DNA from 2 places in the Lentilactobacillus hilgardii genome. Region 2 is predicted to be linked to the other one. Evidence: riboswitches for the same ligand, from Rfam matches in the RefSeq annotation. Region 2 holds a riboswitch; the other holds the start of a gene.
What was found. A riboswitch is a leader RNA that binds a small molecule or an ion and turns the genes downstream of it on or off. The one in region 2 is predicted to bind thiamine pyrophosphate.
Positions count from the first base shown of each region.

Region 1 (4,178 bases), 1.0 Mb from region 2:
CGAACCGGAAGTATTAGGTAAAATAGTGATATTTTCGGGAATAAAATTCAAAATATTTTCTGATCCTGTTGTGTTCCGGCGAAGTGCCATCGTAATGATTTGAGCTTTTGCATTGTTAATGGCCGAATCAATCAAGTCATAAGAATATTTTCCCGAACCAAGAATAAAACGGGACGTAAATTTATGACCGCCGATAACTAATTCATCTTTGTCTTGAATGGATGCTGACATAATAATAGTCCTCCCTAAATTTCTGTTTGTCCTAAAATTAAACGTGTAATCATATTAGCTTCATGTCCTGCGCATATCATGACCCGAGGTGCCATTAGACCTTCGGCACCTTTGGTTGTGCCATCACCGGCAATGTAAAGATTAGGGCGGGGATGCTTGGTGGTAATGGTATTTGAACTGTGAATCCCGGCCATCCCGGTTCCCATAACTAATGGCTTGTCGGGATAAAACTCGGATGCAGCATCCAACAACATGGCTTTTGCAGCCGGATTGTCGAATGCTTCACAGATAATATCGGCACTTTCAAATAAGTCTTTGACATTATCGTGGGTAACCTTAACCTGAGCCGTTTGAATATCAATAAATGGATTGAATTCCTGTAAATTTTGCTTCATTGCAACAACTTTCGGCATATCAACCTGGCTTAATTTGAATTGTTGACGATTTAAATTGCTCAATTCAACGAAGTCAAAATCAATTAATTTTAAATGACCGACACCAATTCTGGTTAATGCGATGGCGATATTTGAACCAAGTCCACCTGAACCGGCAATTGTGACATGAGCAGCAGCTAATTTATCGGTTGAGTCTTTAACATTTCGTTCTTTCATGCCATCATAAACATCTTTGTAACGCTGTCCCTGAACTTCTGCTTCCATTTTTGCGTTTCCTCCTCTAGCCGCCACCAACGAATGAGATTAGTTCGACTTTGTCGCCGGACTCAAGCTTGATCTTATCGAATTGCGCTCGGTGAACAATGTCGCCGTTTCGCTCAACGACGATATTTTCAATTGGTGCGTTTCGCTTTTTGAGAAAGTCAATGACGGTTTGACCGGCAACGTCTTCTTCTTGACCATTAACTGTCACCATAATAAAAGCCCCCTTCTTCGTGATTGCTCGAAGGAAGGGGACCAAGATTGGCGGACTTGGAATCCAAACAGGTTTTAACAGAAAAAGAAAAAAGATCTTCTTTTCTGTTAAAAGAAGATCTCGGAATCCAAATTTAAAATCAATTTTCCGGTTCGCTCTTCCTTCGACAGTACAAACTGCATCAGGTTCGATGGGTATTATCTCAGCCTTTACGAACGTGGTAATAAATGATCTTAATCATTTACTTAGACACGTTCAGGCACCCCAGACGAAATATTTAATTAAGCTTATTAGCTCATGTATTATTTATAGCGGTTTCATGGATAAAAGTCAAGTGTGCGGAGCAAAGCGGATAGCACCCGGAGTATAAGACGGCGATTTGGGAAATCCCGGGTTTGGATTTTTCAAATCGATCTCTTATATGAAGTGGTGCTGCTTTGAGGAGCAGTCCTAGTCAAGTGTGTGGAGCAAAGCGGAAAATGTTTTGAGTCACTTTAAAAATGTTTACGAAACCATGGATAACAACAATCATTAAGTTGCAAATGATGATTAAGTTAGGTAGACTTTTTTCGAACATATAAATAAAGCATACACAAAAGTAAATTTGGAGGAATCATCCATGAAAGTGACAAACCGGCCATTGTACTTGGTAACCGACCATACAAATTTAAATGATGAAGATTTTTTACAACAAATTGATCTTGCCTGCGAATCCGGCGTCAGTTTATTGCAATTACGCGAAAAAAATCGATCAAGCCGTGATATTTATGAGTGGGCTGTCAAGGTAAAAGATATTGCAGATCGGCATCGAGTACCATTAATGATTGACGATCGTTTGGATATTGCGCAAGCTGTTGATGCAGCAGGGGTTCATTTAGGGCAAAGCGATTTACCGGTTGAAATTGCCCGGCGGATTTTGGGGAACAAAAAAATCATTGGCGCAACGACAAAAACACTTAAACAGGCTAAGCTTGCTGAAGAACAAGGGGCAGATTATTTAGGTGTAGGGGCTATCTTTCCAACCCAAACCCATGTAAAGACGGTTCATACCAGTATCGAGACATTGGGAAAAATTAAGGAAGCTGTTAATATTCCGGTTTATGCAATTGGTGGGTTAAAGGCTCACAATATTCAAGCAATTGAACCGGCACATGTGGACGGGGTTGCAGTTGTTTCAGCCATTATGCAGGCCAAAAATGCAAAGGCGGCAACTAGAGAATTATTGGATGCTGTTGAGGATGCCATTGGATAGGTTTTAGAAGAAAGTGGAACAGATAGACTTCAGATGTCTAAATTAAGTATCAAAAAAGGATGCCGGATAATTTATCCGACATCCTTTTTAAGCTAGTGATCAAATAAAGATCATTTTGCACGGTTTATTGTTCTTTGTACCAAGTGTAATGGAAACTGCCTGGGCGATCAACACGTTCATAAGTGTGAGCACCGAAGTAGTCACGTTGTGCTTGTAAGAGGTTTGCAGGAACAACTTCTGAACGATATGAATCGTAGTATGAAACAGCTGCAGCAAGTGATGGAACCGGTACACCGGCCTTAGTAGCCAAAGCAACCACGTCACGAGCTGATTCTTGATACTTCTTAGCGATATCAATAAAGTATGGGTCAAGAAGTAAGTTTTGAAGATCAGGGTTCTTATCATAAGCATCGGTAATGTTTTGTAAGAAGCGGGCACGAATAATGCATCCGGCTCTCCAAATCTTAGCCATTTCGCCAAGTTTAATGTTCCACTTGTAGCTGTCTGAAGCGGCCTTCAATTGAGCAAAGCCCTGAGCGTAACTCATTACTTTACCAAAGTAGAGTGCTTCACGGACTTTTTCAACAATTTCTTTTTTGTCGAAATCAACGTCACCCTTAGGCTTAGGAAGTACTTTAGAAGCTGCAACACGTTCTTTCTTGATCATTGAGATGAAGCGGGCATAAACGGCTTCAGTAATAACTGATTGATCAACGCCAACTTCAAGAGCATCTTGTGAACTCCACTTACCGGTACCTTTATTGGCACCACGGTCGAGAATCATATCAACGATTGGTTTGGTCTTGTCATCACCAATATCATCTTTATGAGTCAAAATATCAGTGGTGATTTCAATTAGATAACTGTCAAGTTCACCTTTATTCCATTCTTTAAAGATGCCAGCTAAATCATCAACTGAATAACCGGCAAGGTTTCTTAAAATATTGTAACTTTCATCGATTAACTCTTCATCACCATATTCGATACCGTTGTGGACCATCTTAACATAGTGACCGGCACCATTAGGGCCAATATATGTGACACATGGTTCGCCATCGGCAGGTGCTTTGGCAGCGATTTGCTTAAGAATTGGTTCAACTAAATCATAAGCTTCTTTTTGACCGCCGGGCATTAATGATGGACCTTGGAGGGCACCAAGTTCACCACCGGAAACACCCATTCCGATAAAGTTGATACCTGATTTATCAAGACGGGCATTTCGAGCCATCGTATCATGGAAGTTTGTGTTACCACCATCGATAAGGACATCGCCCTTGTCGAGGAGTGGGAGTAATTCATCAATAACAGCGTCAGTTGGTTTACCAGCTTTAACCATTAAAATGATTCTACGAGGAGTTTCCAGAGATTTAACGAAGTCTTCAACTGAATAACTTGGAAGCAGCTTCTTGTCTCCGTGGTCTTTTATAACAGCTTCTGTTTTAGCTCCGGTACGGTTGAAGATTCCAACTGTGTAACCGCGGCTTTCGATGTTAAGGGCAAGGTTTTTACCCATAACGGCCATACCAACAACACCGATGTTTGCTTTTTGATCAGACATTTAAAACCATCCTTTTCTATTAAGAATTACTACGATACTACACAGTTAGTTTACCATTGCACAAGCAGAAAGTGAAATAAAATATCGTTAGAATAGGCAATATCCATATTTTAATGATAAGTTTGTGAAAAAAGACAGTCGAAAATCATTAAGCGTTTTCATAATTCTAAACTATTTTTTATGAACACCCGTAAGCAACGCGGATTTATGATGAAAATTAGGTTACAAGCCACGGCAGACAAGTTGAAATCATTTTCATAAATTGGT
Region 1 is NZ_CP047121.1:2,761,996-2,766,173, reverse strand. It holds gene GQR93_RS13055 (thiazole synthase) at 1-231, opposite strand, end outside; gene thiF (sulfur carrier protein ThiS adenylyltransferase ThiF) at 246-890, opposite strand; gene thiS (sulfur carrier protein ThiS) at 907-1,101, opposite strand; TPP riboswitch at 1,242-1,378, opposite strand; gene thiE (thiamine phosphate synthase) at 1,721-2,353, shown strand; gene gndA (NADP-dependent phosphogluconate dehydrogenase) at 2,478-3,911, opposite strand.
Region 1: linked by a shared signal. The riboswitch ahead of thiS (sulfur carrier protein ThiS) and the one ahead of GQR93_RS08055 (class I SAM-dependent DNA methyltransferase) in region 2 are both predicted to bind thiamine pyrophosphate.

Region 2 (4,178 bases):
TCTAGGCATCAAAATAGTCATTAACGGTTTGCTTATAAATCTCAATAAAGCGTTCAAAATTTTCCAGCTCAACAAACTCGTCAACTTGGTGTGCCGTCATATTACCCGGGCCGAAGACCGCAACCGTGATCGTTGGGTTTACTTTGACGAATTCTGCTGCATCCGTACCACCAGGATACCCACCCAATGGTAATTTTTGTTGGAGTTGCTGTTCACCATGCTTTCTAAGTAACTGAATCAATTTATTATTCGGATCACTTACCACGGGATACTTGTTCCCAAGAAGTTTAAATGACAAGTCGGCTTCCGACTCCTGATTATTCTTAGAAATAATCCGTTTTAAATGATCAATAATGGCGTCGTTGGGTTCTTCCGGAATGGTTCTGATCTTCGCATAAACAGAGGCCGAAGCCGGAACGGAATTTAACTGATCACCACCATTAATTTTGGTGACCACAGGAATCGTTTTTCCTAAAATGGCATTTTTTTCATGAAGTGTTCTGAAATATTTAATTTCATTATCGTATGCCTTGATTAAAGGTGCAATGGCATTTATCCCTAATTGCGGCGATGAACTATGAGCTGTTTTCCCCTTTGCCAGTGTTTCATACGTAATGGAACCCTTGTGCGCGAAACTCAAAAGATATTGTTCAGTCGAATTGTTTTCTTTAACTAATTCCCTAATCTGTGCTTTTGAAAACTTAAATGGATTTAGCGGTGTATCCTGTGTTAGCCAATCCAAGGGCTCACTACTTGGTTCAGCAACGATTGCCGCTGAAACATCATCCAAATACCCATGTTTGGCAAAGTACTGTGCACCTTGCATATGATTGACTGTACTGGACTCTTCACCAACTGTTGCCAACAAACGAACGGTTCCATTTATCGGTTTTCCGGACTGCTTCAGCTCGATCATTGTGATAATTTCTGCAGCAAGTCCGGATTTCATATCACTCGTGCCTCGGCCGTACATGCGATCGCCAACAATTTCAGCCCCTAAGGGATTGTGCAGCCATTTTGACCGTTCGCCAATATCAACAACATCTTGATGCCCTTCAAAAACAATTACTGGTGACGTTTTATCACCAATTTCGGCAACTAAATTAAACCTCCCCGGTTCAACCTCAATTGTCTTACCGTGAATCCCATAACTTTCCAAAAATCGAGAAAGATATTTGGCCGTTCCTTCTTCTCGACCACCAACTGTATTAATTTTAATTAAATCGCTCAGTAATTTAATCCGATCTTTTCGATCCATAATATTAACAACTCCCGTTAAGTCAGCTTTTATAGCTCGTTAAAAAGTAACTGTCGATGTTTTAAGCCTTTATACTATTATAAGGCATTGTTAACGAATTCGCTTTCTTTTCAGCCATTTCAGTTGAAATTTTCCTTAATCATCGCAAAACACTCATGTCAAAATATTAATGCAAATTTGCCTAATCTGGTTTATACTGAAAATGCAGCTAGGGGAGCAATTTGCTGAGACCATTTTTGGGAACCCTTTGAACCTGTGAGTCAATACTCGCGTAGGGAAGCTTAACGATATGAGTCTGTTAATTTCTCTCCAAGCAATCATTCTTGGAGGTTTTATCATGGTTAAAACACATGCAATAGAAATTTTTGATGGTTATGCCACTGAATATGATCAGTGGTTTCTGGCTAATAAGCAGGTATTTCTGAGTGAATTAAAACTTTTAAAATCTGCTTTGGACTTAAGTTCAACAAAACATGTCTTGTCAATCGGTTGTGGCAGCGGGCTATTTGAAGATACCCTCCACCGCCAATATGGCCTGCCACTTTTTGATGGTGTTGAACCCTCTACCGATATGGCACAGATTGCAAAAAAGCGGGGATTAAACGTTCGAATTGGAAAAGCAGAAAGTATTAATCTGCCGGCAAGACAGTATGATACCATTTACTTTAATGGCAGCTCCAGTTATATTAAGGACTTATTGGCAGCTTATCAAAATTGTATCAAAGCACTCAAGTCCGGCGGCCATTTTATTTTAATTGACGTGCCAAAAGAAAGTGCTTATGGATTAATGTATATGCTTGCCAAAATTCAGGGTAATTATCAATCAGAAGAATTGGCAAATGTTCTTCCAAAATGGCCATACCCAATTGAACTGGTTGATTCTGCATACTGGCATACCACCTTAGAAAAAAAGCACCTTTTAGAAAACGAGCTTCAGCTACGACATTTAAGGTTCAAACAAACCTTGGTAGCAAACCCACTCTACACAAACGATAGTGCTGAAGAACCTGAAGATGGCTTTTCAAAAGGTGGTTATGTCGCAATAATTGCCGAAAAGCCTTAAAACAAAATAAATAAGCTGACACCAATCCCTTGTTTATCAAGGAACTGATGTCAGCTTATTTAGGTTCTGCTGATTATTTTTGTTTTGACTGCCAGTGGTCTTTCACAAATTTTTCACGTCCGCCAGCTTCCTCCATTTGGAAGCGAAATGGATTTTTTTTATAAAACTGTTGATGTTCCTCTTCTGCTGGATAAAAGGGTTTGGCATCTTCAATTTGAGTGACAATCGGCTGGTCAAACATACCGGTTTCCTCTAAAGCTTTTTTGGAAGCCTCCGCAATTTTTCGTTGCGCTTCATCTTTCACAAAAATCACTGGACGATAGTTATCTCCTCGATCCTGAAACTGTCCCATTGCATCTGTTGGATCTGTTTGTTGCCAATAAATTTGAACCAGTTGCTTATAACTAATAATATCTGGATCAAAATTGATTTTAACGGCTTCGGTATGTCCCGTTGTATGGCTGCTAACCTGTTCGTAGCTCGGATTTGCTACATGACCGCCCGTATATCCGGAAATAACTTTATTAATACCGGGCATGGTATCAAACGGTTTAACCATACACCAGAAACACCCACCGGCAAAAATTGCTGTATCTTCCATTAATGACACCTCTTTGACTTTATTATTAATATCAGCTAAACATCTATTTTAACAGCTGTACATATCAGTTAAACATTGGTTTATACTGCCCATACCCTGCCTCTTCAAGCTCGTCTGCGGGGATGAACTTCAAGGCCGCGGAATTGATACAATATCGTTGGCCGCCTGCTTCTTTGGGCCCATCGCCAAACACATGCCCTAGATGAGAATGAGCATCATTACTTTGAACTTCCTCTCTAATCATCCCGTGAGAAGTATCCAAATTCTTATGAATACTTGTTTGCTCAATTGGTTTGGTAAATGATGGCCATCCACACCCAGCGTCATATTTGTCCTTAGATGAAAACAAAGGTTCACCACTTACGACGTCAACATAAATACCCTCTTGATAAAAATGATCATATTGACCACTAAAGGGTGCCTCCGTAGCGGCCTCTTGGGTAACCGCATACTGTTCTGGTGTTAATCGATGTTTTAAATCTTTTTTCTCAACCATGATTGACCTCCTGCCAAGGGTAAATAGATTGTGTGCAACTAATGCTTTCTATATTATAGGTCGTCATTGCTTTTATGTAAACAAAAAACGGCCTCAGTGATAAACTGTGGACCGAATTTAACATGCTATTTTAACTTAATCAAATATACGTACGAGTCATTAACTTAATGCATCAGTTAATGGTGGTACTACCTGTTTCTTTCGAGAAACAACACCTGGTAACGGCATTGTATTGTCACTAGCAAACTTTTCGTTGAAAGCTTTTTCAACGGCATCTAAAGATGATCCAACTGCAATCAATTTGGAATCACTATTCAAAACGTTCGTAACAAGTACTAAGAATAAATCGTATCCCTTATCGGAAGCTTCGGCTGACATTGCCTTTTTAATATCATCCTGACGCTTATCAATATCATCAAAGTCAACAACGTTGATTTGATCAATTCGAACACTCTTGCCACCCATTGTAAATGACTTTGCATCTGAGTCGATTAGTTCCTGATCACTTTTAGCTGCAACGTTAGTTCCAGCCTTGAGCATTTCAATACCATACTTTTCGTAATCAATATCAGCAATCTCCGCCAATGTCTTAACAGCAATTTTGTCATCATCAGTCGTTGTAGGAGACTTAAGCAATAACGTATCGGAAATAATTGCTGAAAGCATCAAGCCGGCAAGTTGAGCCGGGATTTCAATCTTGTTTTCGTCAAACATCTTAACCAAAATTGTACTGCAGCAGCCTAATGGTTCTGCACGATAA
Region 2 is NZ_CP047121.1:1,726,554-1,730,731, forward strand. It holds gene GQR93_RS08050 (M20/M25/M40 family metallo-hydrolase) at 2-1,258, opposite strand; TPP riboswitch at 1,459-1,553, shown strand; gene GQR93_RS08055 (class I SAM-dependent DNA methyltransferase) at 1,548-2,321, shown strand; gene msrA (peptide-methionine (S)-S-oxide reductase MsrA) at 2,395-2,922, opposite strand; gene msrB (peptide-methionine (R)-S-oxide reductase MsrB) at 2,987-3,418, opposite strand; gene GQR93_RS08070 (manganese-dependent inorganic pyrophosphatase) at 3,578-4,178, opposite strand, start outside.